4 regions of the Paraburkholderia sp. PAMB 6770 genome follow, and region 4 is predicted to be linked to each of the others. Evidence: riboswitches for the same ligand, from Rfam matches in the RefSeq annotation. Region 4 holds a riboswitch; each other region holds the start of a gene.
What was found. Region 4 has a riboswitch for fluoride ahead of crcB (fluoride efflux transporter CrcB). Riboswitches for the same ligand answer to the same signal wherever they lie in the genome.
Positions count from the first base shown of each region.

Region 1: linked by a shared signal. The riboswitch ahead of AC3AP7_RS19280 (respiratory chain complex I subunit 1 family protein) and the one ahead of crcB (fluoride efflux transporter CrcB) in region 4 are both predicted to bind fluoride.
Region 2: linked by a shared signal. The riboswitch ahead of AC3AP7_RS19150 (hypothetical protein) and the one ahead of crcB (fluoride efflux transporter CrcB) in region 4 are both predicted to bind fluoride.
Region 3: linked by a shared signal. The riboswitch ahead of AC3AP7_RS19190 (hypothetical protein) and the one ahead of crcB (fluoride efflux transporter CrcB) in region 4 are both predicted to bind fluoride.

Region 1 covers NZ_CM173239.1:372,412-381,617, forward strand. The annotation lists gene eno (phosphopyruvate hydratase) at 1-1,127, shown strand, start outside; gene AC3AP7_RS19275 (DUF190 domain-containing protein) at 1,246-1,614, shown strand; fluoride riboswitch at 1,677-1,747, shown strand; gene AC3AP7_RS19280 (respiratory chain complex I subunit 1 family protein) at 1,951-2,898, shown strand; gene AC3AP7_RS19285 (hydrogenase) at 2,903-3,583, shown strand; gene AC3AP7_RS19290 (proton-conducting transporter transmembrane domain-containing protein) at 3,586-5,064, shown strand; gene AC3AP7_RS19295 (hydrogenase large subunit) at 5,061-6,551, shown strand; gene AC3AP7_RS19300 (NADH-quinone oxidoreductase subunit B family protein) at 6,583-7,392, shown strand; gene AC3AP7_RS19305 (proton-conducting transporter transmembrane domain-containing protein) at 7,382-9,206, shown strand, end outside.
Region 2 covers NZ_CM173239.1:347,186-351,290, forward strand. The annotation lists gene AC3AP7_RS19140 (hypothetical protein) at 278-436, shown strand; gene AC3AP7_RS19145 (DUF190 domain-containing protein) at 764-1,132, shown strand; fluoride riboswitch at 1,800-1,864, shown strand; gene AC3AP7_RS19150 (hypothetical protein) at 2,160-2,498, shown strand; gene AC3AP7_RS19155 (hypothetical protein) at 2,835-3,263, opposite strand; fluoride riboswitch at 3,443-3,503, opposite strand.
Region 3 covers NZ_CM173239.1:354,109-361,602, reverse strand. The annotation lists gene cfa (cyclopropane fatty acyl phospholipid synthase) at 1-1,148, shown strand, start outside; gene AC3AP7_RS19195 (dynamin family protein) at 1,249-2,919, opposite strand; fluoride riboswitch at 3,255-3,317, shown strand; gene AC3AP7_RS19190 (hypothetical protein) at 3,386-4,681, shown strand; gene AC3AP7_RS19185 (MFS transporter) at 4,688-5,878, opposite strand; gene AC3AP7_RS19180 (hypothetical protein) at 5,904-6,251, opposite strand; gene eno (phosphopyruvate hydratase) at 6,319-7,494, opposite strand, start outside.
Region 4 covers NZ_CM173238.1:2,274,923-2,284,128, reverse strand. The annotation lists gene AC3AP7_RS10330 (cupin domain-containing protein) at 1-506, opposite strand, end outside; gene AC3AP7_RS10325 (DUF1479 domain-containing protein) at 602-1,849, shown strand; fluoride riboswitch at 1,928-1,991, shown strand; gene crcB (fluoride efflux transporter CrcB) at 2,053-2,445, shown strand; partial or broken gene AC3AP7_RS10315 (fumarylacetoacetate hydrolase) at 2,501-2,938, opposite strand; gene AC3AP7_RS10310 (DUF4148 domain-containing protein) at 3,222-3,524, shown strand; gene AC3AP7_RS10305 (YbaK/EbsC family protein) at 3,708-4,247, shown strand; gene AC3AP7_RS10300 (hypothetical protein) at 4,366-4,860, opposite strand; gene AC3AP7_RS10295 (hypothetical protein) at 4,844-5,050, shown strand; gene AC3AP7_RS10290 (MFS transporter) at 5,241-6,587, opposite strand; partial or broken gene AC3AP7_RS10285 (class I SAM-dependent methyltransferase) at 6,948-7,151, shown strand; gene AC3AP7_RS10280 (dihydrofolate reductase family protein) at 7,502-8,164, shown strand; gene uvrA (excinuclease ABC subunit UvrA) at 8,546-9,206, shown strand, end outside.

The sequences.
Region 1 (9,206 bases), on a different replicon from region 4:
ATCACGATCCGCACCGCTTCGGGGGAAAAGGGGTGCTGAAGGCAGTCGAACACGTCGACAAGGACATCGCGTGGGTGCTGAGCGGGATGCGCGTTGACGACCAGCGTGCGATCGACGAAAAGCTGATCGAAGCTGACGGCACCGAGTTCAAGAGCCGGCTCGGCGCCAATGCGATCCTGGGAGCATCACTCGCGTGCGCGAAGGCTGGGGCGCGGAATAGCGGACTTCCGCTGTTTCGCTATCTCGGTGGAAGCAACGTCCACGTGCTCCCCGTCCCGATGTTCAACGTGCTCAACGGCGGCAAGCACGGGCACGACGGGCCCGATATCCAGGAGTTCAAGCTCGTGCCGCTGGGTGCGCCCACGTTTCGCGAAGCGTTGCGCTATGGTGCCGAAACGTACCACGCGCTGGGCGCCGTCCTCGCGGAGGCCGGAGCGTCGACCAACGTGGGCGACGAGGGCGGCTACGTCCCTCGATTGCCGTCAAACGCCGCGGCGATGGAAGTCATCATGCGAGCGATCGAGCGGGCGGGCTACCGCCCCGGCGAGGACATCGCGATCGGGCTCGATCCGGCAGCGAGTTCTTTCTACGAAGGCGGCCGGTATCACCTGAGCCGCGACGGTCTCGCGCTTACCTCGCAGGAGATGATCGCTTACTGGAGCGATTGGCTCGACCGCTATCCGCTGGTGTCGCTGGAAGATCCGCTTGCCGACACGGACTGGTCGGGATTTGCCGCATTGACCGATGCACTGGGCAAGCGGGTGCAGGTCGTCGGCGATGACCTGTTCGTGACCAACCGCAGGTTTCTGCAGCGCGGTATCGACGAGGGCTGCTGCAACAGCATTCTGATCAAGCTGAACCAGATCGGGACAGTGACGGAAACGCTCGATACCGCCCAGCTTGCGCTGTCGGCCCGCTACACGTGCCTCGTTTCGCACCGTTCGGGCGAGACCGAAGACACCAGTATCGCGGATCTCGCGGTCGCGCTCGGGTGCGGACAGATCAAATCCGGCGCACCGGCACGCGGCGAGCGCGTGGCGAAATACAACCGGCTGCTGGCGATCGAGAGACTACTGGGCGAACGGGCCCGGTACGCCGGTTCGGCGGTGTTCCAGCGATACGGGTAACCCGCACGGCGCCTGCTCCGCGCATTCCTTTCATGGACTAGAATAGTTTTGCGGGCGGGGCGTCCGCGGAACGGTTACGTTTGTAGCCTTGTTCTGGTGTCGTTTGACGGAGGATGAAATGAACGGCTACCAGCTTACTTTTTACACCGGGCAGAATCGCCGCCAAGGCCATCAGACCGTCTGCGAATGGCTGCTGCACGAGGCAAAGCAACTGGGCATCCACGGTGCCACGGTGATCACGTGCGCAGAGGGGACGGGGCATGCGGGCGCACATCACGCGGCCCACATGCTCAGTCTCTCGGACCAGCCCGTCCAGATCATCCTCGCGGTGACGGATGAGGAGGCGGAGCGGATGCTCGATCTCGTGAGGTCCGGACACGTTCACGTGTTCTATACGCGCTCGCCGATTGAATTCGGACTCATTGGCGTGGATGAGCAGACTGAGCGGACGAAACATTTTCCGCTCTTTGGACGACGATCGCATTAGGAGGCATATTTCGCGGCTGCATGCGACCTTGCATGTATTGGCGCGTTTCCTATACTCGTAGTCAAATTTGTGGAGATGGCATTCTCCCTGAACCGCCGCGTGTTCTCCTGCGGCTGATGATGCCTACCAGTCCCCGGGCGCCGGGGCCGGTAGGTATTATTGGCCGGCTCGCCTTCACGAGCATCCCGGGCATTGTGTGCCTGAAAATGTGAATAACATGGGATGCAACGGCGAGTGGCCATGGCATAACTTCATCCGTCCTGTGCTTCGGTGCACCGCTGGTTGCGCCGTGCCGCGCGCGCCGGCGTTCGGGCGGGCGCGTGCCGGAGTCCGGCGATGACCGCGCGCGCCATCGTGCTGCAGATCGCGCAGGTGATGAGTGTTCTTGCGCTCGCCCCGCTGCTGCAGGGGGTGATCCTGCAATGGGAGGAGCGCGTTCAGCGCTGCCGGGGACCGGGCATCCTGCAACCCTATCGGGATTTGCGCAAGCTGTTTTGCAAGCAGCTTGTGGTGCCGCATTCGGCGTCGTGGATCTACTGGTGTGCACCGGTTGTCGCGTTCACCTGCATGATGACGGTGCCGATCCTGATCCCGGTTCTGACTGATTTTCCGCTGCCATTATCGGATATGGGCGACATCCTCGGCGGCGGTCTGATCCTGACGCTCGGGTCGTTTGCGATCATGCTCGCCGGGCTCGATTCGGGCAGCGCGTATGGCGGCATGGGTTCGAGCCGGTCCGTGATGCTCGGCATCCTTGCCGAGCCGACACTGATTCTCGTTCTGGTGGGCATTACACTGCTCGCCAAATCGATGCTGCCTTTCGTCGTCAACCATCTGCTGGTGCAGCAGCCGTCGCTCTACTGGAGTCCGGCACACCTGTTTCTCGTCTTCGCGTTCTTCGTGCTGCTGCTGGTCGAGACGGACCGCCTGCCGATCCATTCGAGTACGCACATCGAGATCTACATGATCGAGGAGGCACGGATACTCGAGTACTCGGGGCCGCTGCTCGCGCTATTGAAGTGGGCGTCGATGATGAAGCAGTTCATCCTCTACACGATTTTCTGCAACGTGCTGACGTTGCCATGGGGGCTTTCCCGGCACGGTACGGCACTCGGCGCGGCCGCCGCGGCCGCGGGCCTGCTCGCGCGGATGCTGGTCGTCGCACTCGTCGTCGTGCTGGTCGAAACGGGGCAGTCGCGGCTGCGATTCTTCCGTTACCAGGAGCCGCTTGCGGCGTCATTCATGCTCGCCGTGCTCGCGATCGCGGCCAACCAGCTCCGGTGAACCCATGCTGCTCGCTCATCTCAGTCCGCTCGCCGCATCGCTCTTCAGCCTTCTGGCGATCGGCAGCCTGCTGCTTGCGTTCGTGATGCTCGGCTCACGCTGGCTCAGGGACTATCTGATCGCCTTCACCGTCGAGTCATGGCTGATTGCCGCGCTGTCAGGCGCGGTCGGTTACTACGGGCACTATCACGAACTCTACCTGGTCGCGGCATTGACGGTTCTGTTTCGCGGCATGGTACTGCCGTACCTGATCTGGCGCATCATCGCGCGTCTTGCGGTCGAGCGCGAACTGCACGTGATCCTGCAGCCGGGTTCCAGTCTCGTGCTCGGTGCGCTACTCGTGCTGTTCGCGTTCGTCGTGTCGAACCGCCTCGGCGACGCACTGGGACTGGGCGGAACGGTAGTCGTGCTGGCGCTGACCGTGATGCTGTCGATGAAACTGATCGGCTTTCTGATGCTGGCGGTGCGCCAGGAGGCAATCAGCCAGGTACTCGGGCTGCTGATTCTCGAAAACGGCATCTTTCTCGGTTCGCAGATTCTCGTGCCGGGCATGCCGCTGCTGATCGAACTGGTGCTGCTGTTCGATCTGCTGGTGATCGTCGTGAGCTTCGGTGTCCTCGTGCGTTATCTGGTCGCGCACGTCGGCAGTACAAGCAGCCGTGAACTGCGGCGTCTCGTGGGGTGAACATGATGGAATGCGGGCTGGTTGTCATGCTCGGCGCCCCGCTCGTCGCCGCGGCCGTTTCGGCAGCGTGCCGGCGTCGCCGGATCGCGGAGTTCGCGAACCTTGCCGCGGCCCTGGCGTGCGTCGCGGCGGCGCTCTGGCTGGCCGCGCATGCCGGCGTGACACGGACCTTCGTGCAGGGTTACGTGGTGTTCGACGCGCTCGGTGCGTGGATGCTGGTTTGCACGTGCGTTGTCTATCTGCTTGCCTCGATCTACGCGGTGGGATACATGCGCCTGCTCACCGACGAGGAGGCCCGCCTGCCGCGTTTCTATACGCTGTTCGCGCTGTTTGCCGCCACGATGATCTACGCCCCGCTAATGAACAATATCGGCGTGTACTGGATCGCGATCGAACTCACCACGCTCGTCAGCACTTTCCTCGTCGGATTCGAGCGCGGCGAAGAGTCGATCGAGGCGGCGTGGAAATACATCATCGTGGTGTCCGCCGGCATCAGTCTCGCCCTGCTCGGAACCGTACTGTTCTACTGGGCCGGCAGCCTCGTTCTCGGTCCGACGTACGACATGACATGGGCGACGCTGCGCGCGGCCGCGCCGCACATGAATCCGGCGCTTACCCAGACCGCGTTCCTGCTGTTACTGGTCGGCTATGGCACCAAGGCCGGCCTCGCGCCGATGCATACGTGGCTGCCCGACGCGCACAGCGAAGGCCCGGCATCGGTGTCCGCAATGCTCTCCGGCGCGCTGCTGAATACGGCGATGCTCGGCATAGCCCGTTTCCTGACTATCACGGACGCCGTCAACCACTCGTTGTTGGCGCGCACCGTACTGGTTGCGTTCGGCGCATTCTCGCTGCTGGTCGCAGCGCTTTTTATTGTCCGGCAGGAGGGGATCAAGCGCCTGATGGCCTATTCGAGCATCGAGCACATGGGCGTGCTCGCGCTCGGGTTCGGGTTTGGCGGCCCGCTGGCGATTGCGGCGACGCTCTATCACATGCTCAATCACTCGCTGAACAAATCGCTGATGTTTTTCGGCGCAGGCAACGTGATGCGGGTGTACGGCACCAAGGATATCGGCGCAATCCGCGCGGTGTGGTCCCGGTTTCCCGTGACGGGCGCGCTCTGGCTGGCAGGCGCGGTCGCGATCACCGGTGCGCCACCCTTCGGACTCTTCCTGAGCGAGGTAACGCTGATGCGCGCCGGTTTCGCGACCCCCAATGCATGGGCGGTGATCGTGTTGCTCGTGCTGCTGATCGTGATCTTCGTCGGCTTTCTGAATCACTTCCGCACGATGTATCTGGCGACGCCACCGGCGACGCCCGCTTCAGTGCCCGGCGAAACGCGCCGCGCGGCGAGTGTCTGGATGACCTTGCCGATGTGGCTTGCGCTCGTACCGGTTTTCGTGTTCGGGATCTGGTGGCCGCAGGGTCTGTGGCATTTCTTCTCGAACGTGGCGGCTGATCTCGGTGGAGGGGCCCGGTGAGGAACTGCGAATACGAAACCGTCCGGCGCGACGAGCTGCCGTCGCGCGCGCGGCAACTGCTGGCCATGGGGGGCCGGATGCAGGCCGTCTATGCGTGGTATCCGACGTCTTCGCACGCGCAGTTGCGCTACGTCGCCACGCTGCCGGGCAAGCGGCGATTCACGGGCTGGTCGGTCGACGTCGGCGGGGAGGCGGTGCCGAGTCTGGCGGCAATCTGCCCGTTGCTGGGCTGGCACGAACGTGAGGTGATGGAGATGAGCGGGGTGATGTTCTCCGGGCATCCCGAATCCGAGCGGCTGGTGACCGCTTTTTTGCCACACGCGCCGAGGGGGCCGCTCGAACCGTCCGCCCAGGCGGGCGAAAGCAGGGCAGCGAGGCTGCCCGCCCCTGTCTTGCCGAGCGTCTCCGGCAAGCACGTCCAGCTGCTTCCCTTTGGCCCCGTGCGGGCCGACGTGGTCGAGTCCGCGCAGTTCATCTTCTACTACATGGGCGAGGGCATTCTTTACTACCACCCGAACCTCTTTCTCAAACATCGCGGGATGGAAAAGCAGTTCGAGGAGATGGCCACCGGTTCGGGGACGCTGCTCGCGGAGCGGGTCGCCGGCACCGGCAGCGTGGCGCATGCACTCGCTTTCGCGCAGGCGCTGGAGGACGCAGCGGGCTGCGACATATCCCGCAGCGCGCGCTGGTACCGGGTGATTGCGGCGGAGCTCGAACGGATCTACAACCATCTGCACTATCTCGGGCACCTGTGCCACACGACCACACTGAAGGTCGGCGAGACGCAAGGCAAGCTGCTCGAAGAACTGGCCAGGCAGATGAACGCGCGCGCGAGCGGCAGCCGTTTTCTGCGCGGTGTCATCTGGCCGGGCGGCGTTCGCCGGGCGCTCGATATGGATGCAGTGGCAGAGGGGATCGCGTCGCTCAAGCCGCAGATCGAACAGTACGTCGACCTGCTCGAACGCACGTCCAGTCACCTCGACCGGTTGATCTCGACGGGCGTGCTCAGCCAGCAGCTCGCCTTCGATCAGGGGGCAACCGGGCCGGTGGAGCGAGCGTCCGGGATCGATCGCGATCTGCGCCGCGATCACGCATACGCCGCTTACCACGTCCTGAAGCCGGCTGTGGCGATCGCGCACGAAGGCGACGCGTGCGCGCGCATGCGGGTCCGGGTCGCGGAACTGCGCGCGAGTATCGGCCTGCTGGAGGAGGCGATCGGGCAGGGTGCCCCCGATGATGGCGCGCTGCACGTCGCGTGCGTGCCCGGTGCTGGCGCTGAAGGGCTGGGCTGGGCCGAATCGCCGCGCGGCACGCTGCTGTACGCCGTTCATCTGGACGCTGCCGGCAGGCTTGCGCGCGTCAAGATCAAGTCGCCGTCCTTCTCGAACTGGCGGGTGTTTCCGTCGACGGTGCACGACAGCAACATGATGGACTACGCAATCAACGAAGCGAGCTTCGGCCTGACGGTTTCGGGCTGTGCACGCTAGCGTGCGAGCCGCGCGAAAGGGAGAACGACCGATGTCACTATGGACCTGGTTCGGTTTGCGGGAGGGCGCCGCCAGCACTGACTGGCCATTGGCTGGTGATGCGCACGGCCAGCAAGGGGTGCTGGGCATGCCCCGTTACGACCCCACGCGATGTATTCCCGATTGCGATGCGTGCGCGCAGGCATGCGTCACGCACGCAATCAGTTTTCCGAGCGAAGGGGCGACGTCGGGGCGGGCGCAGGTGGACTGGGGGCGCTGTATCGTTTGCCAGCGCTGCACGCAGGTGTGCCCGACGGGCGCGTTCACGGAATCAGCGGATTGGGCCATGGGCGTAAGCGAGCGCGCCGACCTGATCTGGGATGACGCGCCGGGTAGGCGCGCGGTCCGCGGGACCGTCGCGCGAGAGCGCCGGCCATTCCGCCGCAGCCTTCATATTCGTCACGTCGACGCTGGCTCGTGCAACGGCTGCGAATCGGAACTGCAAGCGCTGAATAACCCGTTCTATAACCTGCATCGTCTCGGCATTTTTTTCACGCCGTCTCCCCGTTTTGCCGATGTGCTGCTCGTCACGGGCACGGTTTCGAAGGCAATGCGAGGGCCGCTGCTGGAAACCTGGGAGGCGATGCCGGCCCCCCGCTGGGTCGTCGCTACCGGCACCTGTGCCGTCTCGGGCGGCGTGACAGCCGGCAACTACGCATCCGGTAACGGCCTCGACGGCGTGCTGCCCGTCGATATTTATCTGCCCGGCTGCCCGCCGAATCCGGCCGCATTGATCCATGCGCTGCTGATGATTGTCGGGCGCGTGCCTCAACGGGTGCGGGGAGGGATCATTGAGCGCTAATCTTCTGTTGGGGATCGCGGCATTCTCGTGGGCCTTCGCGGCCGTTCTCGCGATGGTGCGCCCGTTGCAGGGCGTCGCCCGGGCGTTGCTTGTGGCTGGCTGCGTCCTCGCGATGCTCGCATGCGTTGTCGTATTGCCGGACAGTACTACGCCCGTGGTTCTGCCGGTGGCGATTGCCGGGCAGCCGGTGAGTTTCGCGCTCGAACCGGCGGGTCTCTGGCTGATGGGATTCGGGCTTTTGCCGGCTGCCTGCGCATGCTGGCTAGGTTCGCCCGTGGCGAGCCGCCCGGGTCGCTGGCGTGCGGGGGCGGCGCTGAGCCTGCTCGGCGCGCTCGGCGTATTCGGCCTGCAGGATGGCGTCTCGTTGCTGGTCGCATGGGAGGCAATGAGCCTCGGCGGTGCGCTCATGCTGATGGGCGAGTTCGGCGACCAGACCGAGGGGAGGCCGATATTGCTGATGCTTGCGCTGCTCGAAGTGGGCGCAGTCGCACTCGTGTTTGCGATCCTGCTGCTCGGCCGTGCCGCCGGACAAACCGGCTTCGCCGGTTTTGTCGGGCATGCCACGAGCTCGGGCGGATGGGTGTCCTGGCTTGGAGGACTCGCGCTGTTGATCGGCTTTGGTGCCAAGCTCGGACTGATCCCTTTCTACGAATGGTTTCCCCGTGCATATTCGAGTGGCAGCGGTGCGAGCGGCGCGCTGTTCTCGGGTGTCGTGCTGAATGCGGCGTATTGTGCGCTCAGCCGCGGCTGGAACAGCTGGTTTGACCTGTCCGTGAACGGGAACACGGCGTTTGGGCTCGGCGTCATCGCGATTGCGATCGGCGTGACGAGCGCGGTGCTCGCGGTGCTCTTCGCGTTCCAGCAGGACGACTGGCGTGCGCTGCTCGCTTATTCGTCCGCTGAAAATGCTTCCGTGGCGGTGGCCATGCTCGGGGTCACGCAACTGTTTCGCGCCGATCACCTCGCCAGCCTGGCCGGATTGGCCTGGACGGTTGCGCTGTTGCATCTCGCAGGACACGCACTCGCGAAAGGCGCGCTGTTCCTGAGCGCCGATGGTGTGTTCGCGGTATCGCGCAACTACGACATCGTGCAGCGCGGGTGGCTGCGTCACAGCGGCTTCCTTCTGGGGCTGGGGGCCGTGCTGGCGGTCATGAGCCTGGCATCGATTCCGCCTCAGGCGGGTTTCGTCAGCGAGTGGTATGTGTTCCAGACGGTGTTTCAGGGGTTCCATCTTGCGTCTTTCGCCGGGCGACTCGTGCTGGTTCTGGCCGGCGCGGGCCTGGCCCTTGCAGCCGCCGTTGCGCTCGCGACGTTCGTGAAGCTGTGCGGTCTGGGGCTGCTGGGCTTGCCGGAGCGGGACGTTGTGCCGCCGCTTCCACGCGCGAATGCGATCGTGGTCGGCGTGCTGGGCCTGTGCGGCCTCGCCGTGGCGGTGGGGGCGCCGCTCTGGCTCAACGCGCTCGCGAGCGGCGCGCAAGCCCTGTTCCATGCCAACAGTCCGCAGGCGATGGTCGACGGCTGGGTGCTCGTTCCGCTGACCAACACGTTTGCATTCATCTCGCCGTCGAAGCTGGTCATCGTGATGCCGCTTCTCGCACTCCTGCCGATCGGGCTGCTGTGGCTGACGAAGCGCCGCCCGATCCGCCGGGTGCCGGTCTGGTTCGGCGGCATGACGGCCGACGAGCACAACGCGACGACGACTGCGCTCACTTTTTCGAACGCGATGCGTACGTTCTACAGCTTCATCTATCAACCGACCGTGAGCACGACACGCGAACACGAACAGCGCGAGTACTTCATCAAGCGTCTGGTGT
Region 2 (4,105 bases), on a different replicon from region 4:
AACCGGGTACGTCGGTGATGACAGTCCGTGTGATCCGCCGGTGGCAGGCGTGAGCGGTGTTCATCGTCCTTTCCAGACGGCGAGCGCATGCCTTCCCGAGCGGATTGCCGCCTTTGTCACGATCCGGTCTTTCATTCGGGCAGTCTTCTGCTCACGCAGCGGTGTGCACCGCGGTGCGCGCCTGTGATTTCTCGACATGGCCGTTTGCTCCCGCGCGAGGCGGGATTCCGGAAGAGGGCGGGCTATCCGTGCGTATCGGAGCCATCGAGTCAGACAGGTGACCGTGGTCGAATGGCTGCGTGATAAAACTGGACAGGCCGGAATCGTTGGCGTGGTGTTTGCCGGAATCGCAGAAAAAGGGGGTGACGCCAAGGGGAAGATCATGATGCCGCGCGATTTTCCGGACTTGCAGGTCAGCCTGCCGGGGTGCCGCTGAGGCTGATGATGCAAGGATCGATGCCCTCGTGCGCGGCTGCGAAACACAGGTACCCGCCTGCTTTACACGCGGGCGCCGGTCGAATTCGACACCTTTGGAACAAAGCGCGGTCAGGGATGGACTTCGACGCCATTCCTGTCGACGCCGTCATCGAAATGCTGGCTCGGAGCCGGCCGCTTTTCCCAAATCCTCATGGTGGTGCGCACGCGTACGTTTCGCTGCGTTGCAGCAAGTGATTGGGCTGTTTTCATACGCTAGAATCACTTGAGGGCTCCCGGAGCCGCCATTCTCATGACGGTGTCCTGGTGTCGTTTGAAGGAGGCAGACATGAACGGCTACCAGCTTACGTTCTATACCGAACAGAATCGCCACCACGGCCACCATACGGTCATTGAATGGCTGCTTCACGAAGCAAAGCACCAGGGCATTCACGGTGCAACGGTCATCAATTGCGCGGAGGGAACCGGGCATGCGGGAACTCACCACGCAGCGCACATGCTCAGACTCGACGACCAGCCAGTGCAGATCATCCTCGCTGTCACGGAAGACGAGGCTGACCGTATGCTTGACGCTGTGAAAACGGAGCATGTTCACGTTTTCTATACACGTTCGCCAGTGGAATTCGGTTTGCTTGGTGACGACGGGCGTGATCCTGCCGGGACTCACTCTTCTCTTTTTCACAGGGGGAGGCACTAGTGGAGGGCTACGGCCCGCGTGTGCCGGCCAGCCTCAGTATTTGATACGGAACCTGTGAAGACTTCATCCCTCCGGTGCTGCCGCGGCTTTGCCGTGACGCCTGCCCGCTTGCGGAAGCCGGGGCCGGTGGACCACAAGGATTGTCTGGCGTGTGTCCGATGCTTCACTTCCGATCTGGCTTCTACGACAGCCAATGGGATGTCGGGAGCGTCGGTATCAAGCGTATCCGGTCGTGCCCATTTCGTGCGGTGCGTTCATTTCGGAAGTGAGATCATTGCCTTGTGGGTAGTGGGCGGCAGCTCTGGTAGCAGGGCCGCGCCTCGGTACTTCCCCGCAGCCTGGATGGTCGCGTGAGCGGGATATTGCACCGGCAAGTGTGGCTTCCCGAGACAGATGCTGTGAGGTTCCCTCGGTTTGCTGCCCTTCGGCGGCATCAGGCTGGTCTGGAGTCGTCGTGGTTCAGGGCGGGGTATTCATTGCGCCGCCCTGTTAATCTGGAATGCGAAAGATATGGAATACAGGGCGTTGCCCCCAGCGATGTTTTGTCGCCCGGACAGCGTGCGCTTTCTGCGAGCGTGAGCCACCTTACGGAAGAGGGTGCGCCGCTCTGGCGGAAGCTGCAGGACGACGGATAAACGCTTGCGATTCCCGATACGCAGCGGTATCCTTTCTCACAGGAGATGGCATTCTCCTTAACTGCCGGGTTTGCTGGCTGATGATGCCTACTGTTTGTGCATGCGAGATTCATCTGATCCCACACGACAACAGTAGGTTCGCCATGAAAAAATCCCTCCGTTACTGCCTCGATCGGCTGTTCCGATGTGCAGTATTCGTTTTGCCCCCCTCTCGAACGATGGTTGCACGTACGGTACCGGTTCATCGCGGAAGCAGAAGCGATTGCTACCTACCTCGGGCTGCCGAACGCGATTTCCGTCATCACTGAACGGCTTGTCCGCTGGACAACACGGTGATTGACCCGTGCGTTTGCCCGCGTATGTGCACCATTCCTTTATAACGGGGTGTCAGGATGCAGGTCGAATTGAGCGAAGACCAATATAAGGGCATGCCTGTGCCTCGCCTGTCGAAATCCGCTGCCAATGCAGGGCGTGACAGTAGCACGGTGAAGATTCTCTTGGGCGATATGACCGATACATCAAACCGCGCCGGGCGCGAGAATGCGCCGGAATCCTGGGAGTCTGCATTGCGCCAGCTGGGGCACGTAAGCATTTTCGCGTTCGCAACGGGGGAATTCATGCTGATAGGGCCGGGGGGAGAGCGTGTGCGGGGCGATTCTCTTGCCGGTGCGCTGGAGGAAATGCTGTGTCGTCTGGGCTTCAGGGCTGGAGGCGTGGACGAGACGCGCTGATATCAGCCGATGCGGGCTGCCTGATTCAAAGAACGTCCCGGACTGCCGGATACTTTGGGCGCACGTCCGCACGTTCTCGCAGTTGCCCGATCGTCTGACCGGGCACACGGTCCTGTGAGCGGCGGGAAGTGCGCGCCGGGCAAACGCAGCGCTTGCCTGATCCGGCCACCGGATCAGGGCACGCCCTGTTCTGCGTGCCGCGGTCGCGCGGCATGAAATGATGGTCGGCCGTCTCGCCAGGGCGCGGGGTTGCATGCCGGGCATCGCCGGTGCGTAACACCTTCGGAGGCACCGTGGCGAAACGTCCGGTGACCGCGGCCAAACCTGGCAGTCCAGCTACTGCCGGATCTGACTCAACGTGTGCAGCACGCCCCCCAGGTCCTCAATCGTATCCACGGCAATTGCCGCGGTGAAACGCGGCCCAACTGCGGATGCCCAGAAGCCTTTGATAGTTACATCATTATCAGCGAGGCGCCGTATGATCAGTGCAGTCAGATTTTGCCGCTCGGGACCCTCGATCCTGACCACATGCAATCGGTGATCAGGATCGAATCCAGCATCACGGGCTGCATTTTTTGCTCTGTTGTCGGTCCCGGGGGCAATGAGGACACTTCCATGTGCGCGATCCAGTGTATCGAAGCGTGCGAGCACCAGCGTGAGGTCTGCGCCGGCGCGCCCAAGCGCTTCGAGTTTGTTGGCCAGTATGGATGGCTGCACACCGATTTCGGCGCGCCAGGCGTCGAGCGTTTCGACCGTGAACTCCATGTCTGTCTCCCACGCGCGCGACCGCTCGCTTTAACGACTGGACGGCTATGCCGTCAATATACAGTCGATGAGCGACCAGGCCGGGCCGCACGATCCCGTTAAAACGAGCTCGCTTCGCACGATCCTTTCCGGATTAAGGCCGGAGCTCAGCTCGTGCTCCGCCCCGTTTCCAGACATGCTGGCGAGCAGGCATCATCAGCCCGGACGGGCGATTGGGAGAATGCCATCTCCATACGGTCAGTGTAGTGCCCCGGATAACCTATGGCAACGCGACGCCCGGTTGGGTAGATCGGGCGGAGGCGGCGGCCGATCATGGGGAAAGAACAGGAACCATCCCCCGACCTGGTAATCGCAGTGAAAGGCCTTGTATCAATCCACGGCCGCCATCGTCGTACACGCACATGCGAGATCGTGCTTCCCACTGTTCTCCCGATTTGACCGACGGTTGCCCACTGTCGTCTCTACCGGGGCGCGCTTTCCGCCTGGCGCTAACTGCCTGCGTCGTATGCTCGTCTGCGACGATTCTCCGGTCGCAGAGCGCATCTGATTTGCGTGGCGTTCGCTACGTGTTGCGCCTGTATTGCGGTGATGTTTGCGTTCTGCACGAAGGACGTCCTGTGCCGGCGCGCGCGGCCAGCGACGGGCGCGAGATGGTTGAAGTCCAGTGCGGGAAAGCTGAGACTTCGACCGTTATCGTTCATTTCTGCTCGCCCCCTGGCCACCGGCACAACCGTTGTGATGCCATCCGGCATCGCATGTGTGCCTTCGGAGCGACTCGGGGAGACGACGCAACAGCGCTGAGGCATTCGGGCGGGCATCATCGGTCGGTGGAGCCGACGGGT
Region 3 (7,494 bases), on a different replicon from region 4:
CCATCAGGTACCACAAGGCCGCTTACAGGTTTGCCGAGGAATTACTTGCTCGCGCCGACGTGATGATAGGCGGAACCCGGCCGTGGGACATTCACCTGAAAGATCGGCGGGTCCCACAGCACGTATTGGCGCGAGGCAGCCTTGGGCTTGGAGAAGCGTATGTCGATGGACGCTGGGAATGTGATCACCTCGATCAGTTCTTCTCCCGGATCATGCGTGCTCGACTCGAAAATGAGGTGCGACCTGGTACCCTGATTCTTCATGCGCTGCGCGCAAGACTGACGAACAGGCAATCGGCAAGACGCGCCTGGCAGGTGGGAGAGCGGCACTACGACATAGGCAACGACTTCTATGCCGGAATGCTGGATCGTCGCATGACCTATACCTGCGCCTTCTGGTCAAACGGCGCACAGACGCTTGATAGCGCCCAGGAAGACAAACTGGATCTGATCTGCCGGAAACTGCAACTTCGCCCAGGCATGCGTCTTCTCGACATAGGGTGCGGCTGGGGCAGCCTGATGGGCTTTGCCGCCGAATACTACGGCGTGAAATGCGTTGGCGTGACGATCTCACGGGAGCAGGTACAGTGGGCAACGCAGCGTTACCGGGGGTTGCCGCTCGAGTTCCGCCTTCAGGACTATCGCACGCTTGACGAGCGCTTTGACCGGATCGCCAGCGTTGGTATGTTCGAGCACGTAGGTATGAAAAATTACCGCACCTACATGGAAGTCGCGCATCGATGCCTTTCCGACGATGGCCTGTTCCTGCTGCATACAATCGGGAAGAATCGTCGTCAGGCGGCGCCCGATCCCTGGATCGACCGCTACATCTTCCCCAACGGGGAACTACCCAGCCTCGACCAGATCGGCGAAGCCGCTGACAGCCTTTTCATCACGGAGGATCTGCACAATTTCGGTGCCGATTATGATCGGACACTGATGGCGTGGCACCAGAACTTCGAAGCTGCATGGCCCAGATTCGAAACCCGACTAGGCGCGCGATTCTATCGGATGTGGCGCTACTATCTCCTTTCCTGCGCGGGCCTGTTTCGCGCGAGGGAGGCACAGTTATGGCAATGGGTCTTCTCAAAGAATGGCGTTCCAGGCGGATACCAGCGCCCGGCACCGCACTCGCTCGGCCTCCGATGAGCGCCGTCCCGTACGGCGTTATAACTCGCTCGACGAAATGACCTGCAACGTGATCCGGGCAGAACGAGCGCCCGGCATTTGCGTGATCGATCCGCAAGCGTCAATCGCCACCTTCATGGACATGCACGTTGTCCAGACCCGCGATCATTTTCAACGACCGGTCAACCGCCTCGTTCTCTTCATGACTGGCGAGTTGCCTGCGGATCGCATCATGCTTCGTGGCATAGCGCCGCAGATCCTCTGCCAGACGCAGCAGGATTGTCGACTCTCTCGTCAATACCCGTTCGACCAGAGCCGGGTCGGACAGCGCAGCGACCAGAGCGGGCAGATGCAGCATGCAGATTCCCGATAGCAGGTCGACGGCATGCTGGGGATCCTCATGCAACCGGCTGGCAATCTCCGTAACGACGCCGGCCAGGGTCTGTTCGCACAGTACGCACAACGCGCAGTCGGCGCGACAGGGAAGCACGTCGCGGTGAACAAGCGTTGCTCCGAAACGCGCGCCCGAGGCGGAACGCCTGAGCGTTTCCGATAGCTGATCCAGAAGCGTGGGGTATCCGACCGCGACACCTCTCGGCACAGATAATGCCGCGAGCTGGCGTGCATGCGTAACACACAACCCGCGTGCCTTTGCGTGGCGGATCTGTGCCTCGGCGCTGACACTTAACTCGTATTGATATCGGCACAGGAAATCGAAGCTGACCGACTGAATACGCTCGCAGATCTCACACGGCGCGAGCCCATCCAGTGAGCCGGTCCCGGTCGCCGTATTCGCTCCCTTCGATAATGGCGTACGACCGGCGTGTCCCCCTTCCGGCGCAAGCCTGCTCTTGAACTGCTGGATCTCCGACGCCGCGGAAGAAAATGCCGTGGACTCGGGATGCAGGCGCGTGAGATCCAGAATCCGTTCGCAGAAGCTCGCCAGGAACGCACGAAGCTTTTCGTTGACCAGAAAACGTAGCAGCTCATCCTCGAGATAGCTTAAGCCGCTCGACTCCAATTCGTGTGGGTTGTCACCCAGCTTCGCGGCAAGCCCATCACGCGCCGACACGGAAAATGCAGAACCGGCATGCGGCCCAAGAACACGGAGCAGTTGCTCATTCACATACTGCAGCCCCTCTCTCCGTTGCGCCTCCGTCACGGTGTCCTGCTTGTTGAGCACCATGAAGACCCGTCGACCATACCGCGCAGCCATCTGCAGAATGGCAAACTCTTCCTCCGACAACGGACTATCGTAGCTTGTGACGATTACCAATGCATCGGCTTCCGGGAGAAACGATTCCGTCGTGCGCGTGTTTGCCTCAACCGCCGACCCCAGGCCCGGCGTATCAATGAAGTGAAATCCCCGTCGCAGGATTTCTGCCGGTAGATGCACTTCGGCTGTCCGGACGTTTCGGACATTACCCGGATTCTTCTGTTGCGTGATGTAGTCGGGCAGTTCATCAACGGCGATTTCCGTTGGCAGGTGCCGCCCGTCATACCGAAGAATCACCTTCTCGCTACTGCCATACATCACTGTCGTGATGACGGATGTCAGCGGCAATATCCCGGTCGGCAGCCGCTCCGTTCCGATGATCGCATTCATCAGCGAACTCTTTCCGCGTCCGAAGCGGCCCACGACCGCCAGATTGAAGCGATCTTCCGCCAGACCGACAAAGCACGCCCGGATCTGATCGCCGGTCTTGTCCGGCAACGATTTTGTTTCATCAAGGAGCGGGCGCAGTATGCCGGCGAGATGAAACTTCGCGTTCTCGTATTCCCGCAGGTCCACTTTCCCTCCTCGGCAACCGCCACGGGACGGGTGCATTCGTACATGCACCCGCATCGACATGCAGGCGATACGGCTGGCCCGGTCACATGACGGCTCGCGCCACCGAACGGCCTGCGTGTCCGGGCGAGGGAACAACTGTGCTCGCGTCGAAGCCGCTGAGCACAGGTCAGCGGGTCTGGTCAGCCCCAATGGGCAATACAGGACAATGCCGTCTCGGGCCATGCCCAATCAGTGTATCGCTCCGCGATGAGCGCAGCAATGTGCACAGGCGGCCGTTGCCCTCGACCCGTTGCACCAGAACGCACTTGTTGTGCGACGAGATCGGGGGCGATAGACTACGTACAGGAGATGGCATCCCTCCTCAAACCGCCCCTACGGCTGATGGTGCCTACGAACCCTGGAACGGGCGTAGGCTGTGTCGCCGACATCCGCGTCCAGTTCGATCAATCCTTCGAATCCGACGCCAATGCAATCCAATCCCCCGCCCTCTGAATGCGTTGCCGCCCTGGAAACCCGTGCGTGTGCCAGTACCCGGCATCGGATCGACTCCATCCCGCCGGACTGTTTGATTTGCCGGCAGGTTGAAGACGTCGACGCCCGCTATTTCGACCGCCTCATGCGCGATACCCGTGCACGACGCGCCCAGGTCGGAAGTATTGCAACAAGCATGGGCTTCTGCGAAACCCATCGTGAATTCGTCACGTCACTCGGCAGTCATGCATCGGAGATCGTCGAAAAGCGCCTTCTCGAGGCTCGAGAGCAGCTTCGTACGCTATTCGGACGCACCAGCCTGCAGGACGAATTGATCCAGGACATCCTGTTTGGCGCGCGTACCCGATGTCCCGCATGTGGATACTTTCACAGAATCGAAGGGAAAGTGCTTGCCCGTGTGCTCGGCAATCTCGGACATGCGAAGTCTGCCCGTCATGTCCCCGCCCTGTGTCTTTTCCATTTGCACGCACTGGTCAATCGCACCGAGCCGCCATTGCGCGGACGCCTGCTAAGACTGCTGCGAACAAAGGCCCGTGCGACATCCGAGGTACTTCGCGCATCCGCGACAGCAGATCCTGACACACGCAACCGCGCAGTATGCCGCCTGCTTTATCCCCTCGAATCCGTGAGCAAACCGGTACGAACGGCCATTCCAGCCTGTCCGGTTTGCAATGCAACTGCAACGGCCAGAGACCGTTGGCTGAATGCGGCGGCCGACAACGTAAGGCTTGAACAACCCGGCTGGATTGCCTTACCCACCTGTCGCAGACATCTGCTGCTATGCATCGCTCACCCGGATACTCGCCTGCAGGACGCTGCGTTTTCGCATTATCTGCACGCTGTGCTTCCCGCGAGCCGGGTACGCGCATCGGCCAACGCGACGCCGCCCCAGCACCGGAAGCGCAGCAAAATACGCTGGTTCGATACGCATGCAGGCGCGCCCGGGCTGGAGGCGTCAGACGTACGCGCGAACGAAATTCCGAAGAACCCTCCCTGCCCCGGCTGTCACGCCGAAGACATCGCTGCGCGCAAAGCACTGGCCGCCCTCGTTGGCAAGATTGCGCGCGTGCCGCGCGAGGCTATCCGTTCGACAACCGCAGACCTTTGCCTGAAACATCTTGCAGAGGCGCTCATCCACGCATCCAGTCCGCAGACCGAAGCGAGTTTCATACAGGCGCTACACAGGAGTCTTCGTCCACACGGCACCAGCGCGGCATACACGAGAGGCCATAACACGCCTCCCGAGGCCACGTCCGATAAACAGGCCTGATCTGCGCTAGCTGACACGCTGACGCCTTCCTACCCAGATAAACACGGGGACGGCCAACCACTGCGCTGCAACGCAAAACGTCATGGCCGCCACCACCGAATGGTCATACAGCCAGCCGGTCACCGCACTTCCAGCGAACCAGCATGCACCGTAAACGGCCGTGAACGTCCCGAACGCGGACGCCCTGCGCGCTTTCCCGACCATGGGGATGACGGCCGCGGGAATAATCGACTCGTGGACTCCCATTCCCATGCCCCATAGTGCTGCGCCAAGTGCCGCGAGCTCGATCCGGTGACTGAGAAACACCAAGGGGGCAAACACAGCGGATACCACGGTCAGCAACGTAATCACGCGAAAGCCGAAGCGGTCGAACAACCGGCCAAGCACAAGCGAAGCTCCGCCGCTGACGGCCATCGCTCCCGCATACAGCATCGGTACTGCGTCGACAGGGACGACGTGGTAACGAGACCAGTGGTACGCAATCAACGGATAATCGGCAAATCCTGCCGCGACGAGTCCGGCACCCGCGAGATACATCCAGTAGCTGCGTGTCCACCCGCCTGCGGAAAGCGGCTCGTCTGCTGTTGTATCCAGGCCCTGCGGCTGGGGAAATGACACGCTCGCCAGCACGACGAGACCCAGGTTGATGATGGCCGGGATCGCGAGTACGGCAAAAGCAAGGCGATAGTTTCCACGGATTGCGATCACCCCGGCAACGACGAGTGGGCCGACCATCGCTCCAAGTTGGTCGAGTGCCTCATGAATGCCGAAAGCCCAGCCATACCCGCCGATCGACTTTCCGGCGCCAGCGAGCATGACGTCCCTCGGCGGATTTCGGATCGCCTTGCCGATGCGCTCGCATACGATAAGGCACGCGGCGCTATGCCAGCTATGCACGAGGGCAAGCAACGGAACGGCCGTCATCTGGACGACATACCCGAAGATCGTGATCGGCCAGAAGCGACGCGTCGTATCCGCGAGTCGCCCGGAAACGACACGTAGCCCGTAGCCGAGCAGTTCTCCGAATCCCACAACGACGCCGATGACGGTCGCCGAGGCCCCCATCAGTCCAAGCCATGGCCCAAGGACACTCCGTGCACCCTCGTAGGTAAAATCGGCGAAAAAACTGAGTACACCGACCAGCAAAACGAAGCGCATTGCCTGGCGCGCGGCGAGGTAGCCAGAAAGGATCCTCACGATTGAGTCCCTCCCCGAGGTCGATTCACGTCTTTTTCCGTAGCAGTTCCGGATGCATGCGGATATACAGCAAAACCAGCCAGCGCTTCGGACATTCACTCGAAACCGACACGATGCGCGGTGGCTCACCCTCGAAGCCAAGGAATCGCCGGGATACGGCCATCGCATAGGCACGCGCTGAATCCTGCGCCAGCCAGGACATGATCATCGGCATCGTCAGTGCACCGAACAGGACGAACCACAATGGAGATACGTCAAGGTGCAGCGCATTGAGGATCAGCGAGAGCACCCATGACAGCACCTCAGTACCGATCAGTGCGTAAGCCGCGAGTATGAGTTGCCCCGTCCCGCTTCGTTTCCGGTCGGGTCCCATGCCATCCCTCCGTCCATGTCGCGCGCAGGTATTCGCCTTGCCGTTATCTGTTCCGCCGTGGCGAAACTCACCTGTACCGACGGAACGCCGCCGAACCTGCGTATCGGGCCCGCTCACCCAGCATCCGCTCGATCGTCAGCAAACGGTTGTATTTCGCCACACGCTCACCGCGCGCTGGCGCTCCTGCCTTGATCTGGCCGCAGTTCAGCGCGACGGCCATATCGGCGATGCTGGTATCTTCCGTCTCCCCCGATCGGGGTGCCACCGTACACCCGTATCCTGCAGCTAGCGCCATTCGGGCAGTGTTGAGGGTTTCGGTGATGGTTCCGACCTGGTTGGGCTTGATGACCACTGCATTGCAGCATTGCTGCGCGACTCCACGTACCAGGAATGCGCGATTGCTGGCGAACAGATCGTCCCCGGTTATCTGCACACGACACCCTAGCTCGCGTGTCAGCCTTGCATAGCCATCCCAGTCGCTATCAACGAGCGGGTCTTCGTAGGAAACCAGCGGATATTGCTCCGCCCACGAGCGACACAGCGCGATCATCGTATCTGTCGGTAGCGTCCTGCGTTCGCTCTCCAGACAGTACTGACCGTCGCGCCACAGGCTCGAAGCAGCAAAATCGATCGCCAATGCGATGTCTTCGCCCGGCCGGTAGCCCGCAAACTCTATTGCACGCACCAGCAATTCCAGTGCGGCCTCGTTCGAGGGCAACGCCGGCACATAACCGCCCTCGTCGCCGACGTTCACGCACAGTCGCCGTTCGATCAGAAGCGTCCGCAAGGCATGATAGGTCTCTGTGCCCTGACGCAGCGCTTCGCGGAAAGTCGGTGCTCCAACCGGAACGATCATGAATTCCTGCAGATCGGGACCGCCGTCCCCGTGGCGTCCGCCATTCAGCACGTTGAGCATGGGCACCGGCAGTACGTTCGCGCCATCCCCGCCCAGATAGCGGAAGAGCGGCAGACGGCACACCTGGGCCGCGACACGGGCACAAGCAATCGACACGCCCAACGTCGCGTTCGCACCAAGATGGCTTTTGTACTCCGTATCGTCCAGCTCGATCAGTATTGCGTCGATCCGCCACTGGTCGTCGGCCGCCACGCCGGCTAGCGCAGGCGCAATCAGTTCGTTGACATGTGCCACCGCCTGCAGTACCCCTTTTCCACCATACCGGCGTGCATCGCCGTCGCGCAGCTCGACGGCCTCGAATTGGCCGGTCGATGCGCCAGAAGGCAC
Region 4 (9,206 bases):
GCGGGCGACGCGAGCGGCGTGGCGTCGCAGTCCGCGAGTGCGCACAGGAGGTCGAGTGCCGCGCCGAGCCGCGCGCGCGGCGCCGGCGACAGCAGCGCATCGAGCCGCTGCGCGGTCCCCGCGCCCACCTCGGGCGCGAACGCGAGCCCGCACGCGGCGCGCCGCAGCAACTTGCGCAGCGCCTCGTATTCCGCGCAGCAGTCGGCGATGCGCCGCGCCCAGTCGCCGTCGAACCAGACGACGACAGCCACCTGCGGCGCGAGCGCGTCGATCGAGCGGTTCGACGACCACGTATGCGGCAAGTCCGGCGGCACGAGCACGAGGTCGTGATGCCCGTAGTGGCCGATCGAATCGCCGATATAGCGCTTGCCGCGGCTGTTCAGCGTGAGCGTCAGCTCGTACTCGGGATGGCGGTGCCACTCGAACGGAATGCGCGGCAGCTTGCGGTGGAACACACGGATCGAGCAGCCGGCGTCCATCGTCACGTGTTCGTACGCGGGTTTCATTGTCTGAATGCGCAAAAAGGCTGTCCGGATTGTATCGCTTCGGATGCGCGCGCGGCGCTAACCTGTGGGCACTTTCACTCACCCGGAGACCGACGTTGGACGCCTTGCACATCGAAGACCTGCCCGCGGCGATTCGCGCCGCGAAGCGCCAGTTGCGGCAGAACCTGCCGCATTATCGCGAGGTATTCCGCGACGTCGAGGACGATATCCGTCGCCAGGCGGCGCACATCGTCGCGCAGCGGCAGCGCGGCGAGGCGGTGATCCCGGAGATCGCCTATGCGGACATCGCCGGCCAGTGCGTGAGCGACGCGGCGATCGCGGCGCTCAGGACGCGCGGCGCGTGCGTCGTGCGCGGCGTGTTCGATGCGTCGCGCGCGGCCGCGTGGGACGACGCGATCGCGCAGTACGTCGACCGCAATCGCCTCGACGAAAAGCTGGCGCGCCGCGCCGAAGACCGCTATTTCGGCAACCTCGCGTCCGGCAAGCCGCAGATCTACGGCATCTACTGGTCGCCGCCGCAGGTGGAGGCCCGCCAGTCGCCCGAACTCACGCTGACGCGCATCTTCCTGAACCGCCTGTGGAAGTGGCAAAGCGAAGGGCGCACGCACTTCGACCCGGACCGCGTGAGCGTGTACGCGGACCGCCTGCGGCGCAGGCCGCCCGGCTCCGCGTCGCTCGGACTGTCCGCGCATTGCGACGGCGGCTCGGTCGAGCGCTGGCTCGACGACGGCTTCCGGCGCGTCTACCGGCACGTGTTCAGCGGCGACTGGCGTCGCTACGACGCGTTCGACGCGGCCTATCGTCCCGCGGCGCGCGAGATCGCGTCGCCCGCCGTGTGCTCGATGTTCCGCACCTTCCAGGGATGGACCGCGCTCACCCCGCAGGGTCCGGGCGACGGCACGCTGCAACTGGTGCCGATGGCGAACGCGATGGTCTATGTGCTGCTGCGTGCGCTGCAGGACGACGTCGCCGACGACGACCTGTGCGGCGCGCGGCCCGGCCGCGCGCTGTCGATCAGTCCGCGCTGGCATGCGCCGCTGCACGACGCGCTATCGTCGATTCCGCCGATGCAGCCAGGCGACGCGGTGTTCTGGCACAGCGACGTGATTCATGCGGTCGAGGACGCGCATCGCGGCGCCGGCTACAGCAACGTGATGTACATTGCGGCCGCGCCGGGCTGCGCGAAGAACGACGCTTATCTGAAGCGTCAGTGGCCGGCTTTCCTGAGCGGCGAGAGCCCGCCGGATTTTCCCGCGGATCACTTCGAAACCGGCTTCAGCGGCCGCGCGGGCGAAGCGGATCTGAGCGCGGCCGGCCGGCGGCAGCTCGGCTGCGACCGGTAGCGGGAGGGGGCAGGGCGTTCCGCGCGCCGTGCGCACGGCGCGCGGAATGCCTTGACGCACGGAGTCGGAATGATAGACTCCGCACCTGGAGATGGCATTCTCCCTTAACCGCTCGTTCCGAGCCGATGATGCCTACAACCCGTCACGCGAGCACGCCTTTGTGCGCGGCTCGCGCCGCACGTGTTTCTTTCTGGGGCATCGTCATGTATCTCTCGATTCTTGCTGTCGCAACGGGCGGCGCATTGGGCTCGTTGCTGCGCTGGGCGCTCGGATTGCGGCTCAACGGCCTGTTTCCCGACCTTCCGCCTGGCACGCTCGCGGCCAATCTCATCGCAGGTTATGTGATCGGCGTCGCGGTCGCGTTCTTCGCGCGGCTGCCGGAGCTGCCGGGCGCGTGGCGGCTGTTCGTCATCACCGGGCTGATGGGCGGTCTGTCGACTTTCTCGACGTTTTCCGCGGAAGTCGTGGCCGATCTGCAGCAGGGCCGCTTCGGCTGGGCGGCGTGCGAGATCGTCGTCCATGTCGGTGCGTCGCTGCTGATGACGACGCTCGGCATCGCGACAGTGAGCGCGGTCGCGCGCGTCGCGCTCGCGTAGCGCGCGTGATGCGTGCGATGCGCATCATGCGTGGCGGCGCCGCACGCGGGCGCGTCTAGCCGGCGATCAGACCGCGCGCCGCGAGGCTGCGGTACAGCGCGCGTACGCCGAAGGTCCACGGTGCGATCCCGGTGGAGAGGCCCACGGTGTTGACGAGCGCGCCGAGCGACGGCGTCGAGATCGTCACGACGTCGCCCAGATGATGCGTGAAGCGGCCGCCTTCGCTGTCGCGGTCCTTGACCGGCGAGAACATCGTGCCGAGAAACAGCATGAAGCCGTCCGGGTACTGGTGATGCGGGCCGCAGGTCTGACTGACGAGCTCGAGCGGATCGCGACTGATCTCGGCCATGTGGCTCACGCCTTCGAGCACGAAGCCGTCCGCGCCTTCGATGCGCAGCGACACGCTCGCCGCGCGCACCGTGTCGAGCGTGAAGGCGTCGTCGAACAGCTGCACGAAAGGTCCGATCGCGCACGAGCCGTTGTTGTCTTTCTCGATAGCCGTCGGGAGCGGCGCATCGCGACGGGCATCGCGCGCATTGCGAGCCGGATCGCGCAGACGCTGTAACGTGCGATGTGCCGCAGCGCCGCCGCCGTTATCGCGCATCGTCGATGCCGCGCGGACCTTAAAAGAATCTTCACCGGCGCGACGCGTGTGCGACAGTCCCGCCCCCCTACGCTAGCCACGCAGTCCTGACCTTTCCCCTGCCGCCGTCCCGCGTCAGACTGCCTCGCACCGTTGATCCGGTGCGAGCGGGACGCCCTGGAGGAAGACATTCATGAAACGCTGCTTCAGATTGATCGTGCCCGCCGCGCTGGCGGTGCTGAGCGCATCGGCGCTCGCTTCGACCACGCTCACGCCCGCCGAGTGCCACGCGTACCCGTTTGCGCCGGCTCACGGCGTGGTGACGCACCGGGACCTGATGCGCGAGCTGACCGAACTGGAGTCGGTCGGTTATCGGCCCGCAATCGACAACTACTCGCCGGACCTCGACGATGCGCGCGCCCGTCTGATCGAAAAATATCGTTCGGATTGCAGATTATCTGGCGATGCGGCCCTGTCGCCGGGACTGGGCAGCTGAGCGTGCGCGCATGCTTCGGCTCCGCCTGCGCCGGATGATCCGCCTGTCCGTCATGTGGCGTGCGACGCCGCGCGCGGCGCGCACGGTCCACGACGGCCGGTTGCCGTGCGGCGTCGCCGTGCACGCTGCACGCTGGCGCACGAGCCGATAAAATAGCGGGCAGTCCTCCATTGCCGGCCCGCCATGCACTCGCACGAATCCGTCCCGCAGCTCGATCTGATCCCCGCCGGCGCGCTCGGCGATCATCTTCCGGCGCATGTGATTGCGCATTTGCCGGCCGAAGGCGTCGCGGTCTTCAGCGTCAGCGACGACGCGTCGGATACCGCCGCCTTCAGTGCGCGCTACGGCTTCGGCCTCGAAGACTGCGCGAACACAATTGTGATCCGCTATCGGAAAGACGGGGCCGAGCAGTACGCTGCCATCGTCACGCTCGGTGCGCTGCGGCTCGACATCAACGGCGCGGTGAAGACGCATCTCGGCGCGCAACGGCTGTCGTTCGCGAAGCGCGAGCTGGCGGTCGAGCAAAGCGGGATGGAGTTTGGCGGGATCACCGCATTTGGCGTGCCGGCCGACTGGCGCATCCTGGTCGACGCGGCCGTGATGGCGCGCCGCCAGGTCGTGATGGGCGCCGGGGTGCGCGTCGCGAAACTGCTGCTCGACCCGGCGTTGCTGCGCGCGCTGGCGAACTGCGAGGTCGCGGCGCTGACGTTGCCGGCGGACTGAACGACGCCGTGCGTTTTCTGGCCGGCGCCTGATCACAGGGTTGGAGTTGCGCGCCGCGTGCGGACGCGCTGCGCCCACACGGAGAGCACCCTAAAACGGTATATACTGTTTATACCGTTTAAGAAAGGGAGCATGTGATGAACGAACCGGGCGTCAGGAAGCCGACCCGCAAGGCCTTCCATTTTCCGAAGAGCGCGTCCGCCGACGGTGCCGACGCCGCGGCCGCCGCACCGCAGGCGGTGCGCGGCCGGGCTGCGGCCCGAGCGAAGCCCCAGGCCGATGCGAAAGCCGACGCGTCCCCGAAGACGAACGCAAAGACAGTCGCAAAGACGAACGCAAAGACGGGCGCAAAGACGGGCGCAAAGGCGAAAGCCGACGCGCGCGTGACGGCGACCCCGGCGCGCAAGCCCCGCGCCGCAGCCGCAGCCGCAGCCGATCCGGCAGCGGTGGAGACGAGCGTTGCGGCACCGGCCCCAGTCGCGGCGGACGGCAAGGCGTCTCGCGCGAGAAAGGACGTCGCAAAGAAAGGCGCGGTGAAGAAGGAAACCGTGAAAAAGAATGCGCCGAAGAAAGACGCATTGAAGAAGGAAAAGGTCGTGCGCGACAGCTTCACGATGCCGAAGTCCGACTATGCGAAGATTGCCATGCTGAAGCAGAAAGGCCTGCAGGCAGGGCTCGAAGTGAAGAAGAGCGAGGTGCTGCGGGCGGGACTGCTGCTGCTCGAACGTGCGTCGAGCGAGGATTTTCTCGCAGCAGTCGCGGCGGTGGAAACCGTCAAGACCGGCCGTCCCGCGAAGGACTAGAGCGCGCATCGGCGCGCACGGGCACGCGTGCCGGTGTCGCGGGCCGGGATCGGGCGGACGGCGCAGCGCCTGTCGTGGTTGTCGTGCGTATGATGTCCGCGCAACCCGCGCAACCCGCGCAACCCGCGCAACCCGCGCAACCCGCGCAACCCGCATGGCCGCGCGGGCAGTCACCTTGCCCGCGGCGCGTTCAGCCGCGCGTGCCGCGCGCGATATCGTCGCCGGCCTGCGGCGGCAGGCGGCGCGTGACCGGAATCGAGGCGAACGAGCACAGGCCGACCACGAGGAACGCGGGCCAGAAATCGCTCCATGCGATCTGGGCATGTCCGTGCAGCGTCTGCGAGAGTTGCAGCACGATTCCGCCGATCGTCACGCCGAGGCCGAGCGACATCTGCTGCACGACGCTGCCGAGGCTCGTGGCGCGGCCCACGTCGCGGCTGTCGATGTCCGCGTAGATCAGCGAGTTCAGGCTGGTGAACTGCAGCGCCGGGAAAAAGCCGCCGAGCAGCACGATGAGCCAGATCCACCACGTCGGCGTGCCGGGGAAGAAGGTGCCGCAGATCGCGATCGAGAGGCCCGACAGCGCCGCGTTGACGATCAGCACCTGGCGAAAGCCGAAGCGGCGCAGCACCGTGGACGCGAGCGTGCGCATGAACATGCCGCCGAAGGCGGACGCGCAGGTGATCAGGCCCGACTCGAACGCCGTTCGTCCGAGCCCTTCCTGCAGCAGCAGCGGCAGCAGGAACGGCAGCGCGCCGAGCCCGATGCGAAACAGCGAACCGCCGAGCACGCTCGCCTGATACGTGGCGACGCGCAGGAAGCGCAGATCGAGCAGCGGCCGCTCGATGCGCAGCGCGTAGGGCACGTAGATCGCGAGCAGCACCGCGCCGAGTCCGCACAGCGCGAGCGCGTTGCCGTTCGATCCGGTCTTGCCGCCCACCAGCGACAGGCCCAGCAGGAACAGCGCCGCGCCGCCGGCCGACAGCACGAAGCCGATCCAGTCGAGCGGCCCCGGATGCGGCTCGCGCGAGTTGGCGATGTGGCGGTTGGTGAGCCAGATGCCGAGCAGCCCCACCGGCACGTTGATGAAGAAGATCAGCCGCCAGTGCAGGTACGTCGTGATGAAGCCGCCGAGCAGCGGCCCCGCGGCCGGCCCGAGCATGGCCGGCACGCTCAGGTAGTTCATCGCGCGGATGAACTCGGACTTCGGCACGACCCGGAAGATGATGATCCGCCCGACGGGCACCATCATCGCACCGCCGACGCCCTGCACGAAGCGCGCAAGCGTGAACGTGACGAGCGAGCCGGACGCCGCGCACAGCAGCGAGCCGGCGACGAAGATGCCGATGGCCGTGCGGAACACCGAGCGCGCGCCGAAGCGGTCCGCGAACCAGCCGCACACGGGGATGAACACGCCGAGTCCGACCACGTAGCTCGTCACCGCGATCTTCAGCGTGACGGGATCGCGCCCGAAGTCGCGCGCCATGGCGGGCAGCGCGGTGACGATCACGTTTCCGTCGACGCTTTCCATGAACATCGCGCACGCGACGATGAGCGGGGGGAGAAGCGCTTTCGGGACGGAGAACATGAGGGCAGTGGCTACGTCAACGCGGCGAAGCTGCGATTATGGCATCGCTCGTGCGATGACGTGTCGCTCGCCGGCGACGGTGCCGACGATTTACGCATCGCGCGCTGCCCGGACAGGCAGCGGCGCCGGACCGGCCGCACTCTGGCACACTTGCCGACACACGGATACCCGGAGGGCGCTGGTGTCGATTCCTGCGAGCGGCACGCAAGGCTACGCGGAGAACGCGCCCGTGCTCATCGGGCAATGGCGGGACATCGCGTTTGCGGAGCACCATCGGTGCATCATGCCGCTCGTTCCGACGGCGCCGTGCTGGCCCTGTCGTTGCGCCACGGCCCGGTTCCGGCGGGCCGGCGGATGTTCGACGTTTCGGCGCAAGAGACCATCGAGCTCGCGAAGGCTCATGGATGGCGAACCGTGTTGAACCTCCAGACCGAATCGTTGCAGCGCGGCAACCGGCGTATGGGCGTGACGTGGAGCCGACTGGCTTTCGTCAAGGAGGGCGCACCGGGCTAGCGTCGAACGACGCGCGCGGCAGGGGCGCGCACGCGTGGCGACGGCAGGATCAGGCATCGCCGAGCGTCGACGAAGACGAACCCGCCAGCACGAACGCCGCGCCGTCGGGCGTCAGCGTCCGTCCCTGTGCGGTCGTGGCAGCGTCGGGGGCGTGACGGGGTGGTAAAGCGGGGGTGGTGAAGCAGGGGTGGTAAAGCGCATCGATCCGGATTGACGGCCTTCATCGAGGTGCGGTAAACGGACGGTCATACCGGCGCGGCTCGGAAACGACGCGCGGTGACGACAGAATCGCTCCCTGCGACGGACGTCGGTGTCCGTCGGTTGCCGGGGCATCCAGACGGAGGCAGACAATGACACGTGTTCGCGTCGCAGGCTTCACCATTTCGCTGGACGGATTCGGCGCCGGTCCGGATCAGGACATCGATCATCCGCTCGGCGTGGGCGGGATGGAACTGCACCAGTGGCTGTTCCCGACACGCACGTTCCAGCGGACCCTGTTCGGGAAGGACGGCGGGACGACCGGCGTCGACGATGATTTTGCCGCCCGTGGCTTTCGGAACGTCGGCGCGTGGATCCTGGGGCGCAACATGTTTGGTCCCGTTCGGGGCGACTGGCCCGACATGAACTGGAAAGGCTGGTGGGGAGACAGTCCCCCGTATCACGTGCCCGTTTTCATCCTGACCCACCATGCCCGGCCGTCGATCGAGATGGAAGGCGGCACGACGTTCCACTTCGTCACCGGCGGCATTCGCGAGGCGCTCGACCGCGCGCGCGAGGCCGCCGGCGCAATGGACGTGCGGATCGGCGGCGGGCCGGACACGATCCGGCAGTATCTGCGCGCGGGGCTCGTCGACGAACTGCATTTCGCGATCGCGCCGGTTTTGCTCGGGCGGGGAGCGTCGCTGTTCGACGGCGTCGATCTGCGGGCGTTGGGGTACGAATGCGTTGAATATGTGCCGTCGGAGAAGGCCATGCATGGGGTGCTGCGGCGTCATTCTCATGCCGATGCCTGACTGTTGCGTGAATGGCGACAGGGTTGCCAGGATGCGGTTTTGGCCCGGATGTCGGGGGGCGAGCGGGGTATGAGCGATTGTTTTCGGGGTGTCGGCTGACGAAGCGCAATCGGCGCTGCACGAAGCTGCCGCGCGAGGAAGGCCGGGGTGCGTCGTCAATGTGAGTTCTGACGGTGCATCCGTCGTACCCGGAACGACGGCATGGGTCGGTTCCCGCCCTGCGGGCCGTATGACCGCGTAGAAGCCCGCATCGCCCGCTTCCGTCACGCGGATAGAAAACTGTATGGACATACAGTATAGTGTCCCCTTCCATGGCGTCCCGCGACACCGCCCATCCGGCGGCGCGGGGCTCGCCGCAGCCGCGCCGCCGCGCTTTGGCGGCTGCGCCCGGCGCTCTCATTCGGACGGTCGGACAACGTGTCTACTACTGGAAAAATCCGCATTCGCGGCGCGCGTCAGCACAATCTGAAGAACCTCGATCTGGACCTGCAGACCGGCCAGATGACGGTCGTCACCGGCCCGTCGGGTTCGGGCAAGTCGAGCCTCGTGTTCGATACGCTGTATGCCGAAGGGCAGCGCCGCTACGTCGAAACCTTCAGCGCCTACGCGCGCCAGTTCCTCGACCGGATGGACCGGCCGCAGGTGGAGCGGGTGGACGGCGTGCCGCCCGCCATCGCAATCGACCAGACCAACCCGGTGCGCAGCTCGCGCTCGACGGTCGGCACGATGACCGAGCTGAACGACCACCTGAAGCTGCTGTACGCGCGCGCGGCCGCGCTGTTCGACCGCGAGACCGCGCAGCCGGTGCGGCACGACTCGCCCGAGACGATCTACGCGGAACTCGCGGCGCGCTGCGCGCAGGACGATCCGCGTCTCGTCGTCACGTTCCCGGTCGAGTTGCCGGACTCGGCAAGCGACGACGAGGTCAGCCAGTGGCTCTCCGCGAGCGGCTACACGCGCGTTCAGGCGCAGCGCGAGGTCGCGTCGCCCACCGGGCCGCGCAAGGTGCTCGACGTGGTGGCCGACCGGCTGCGCATCGGTT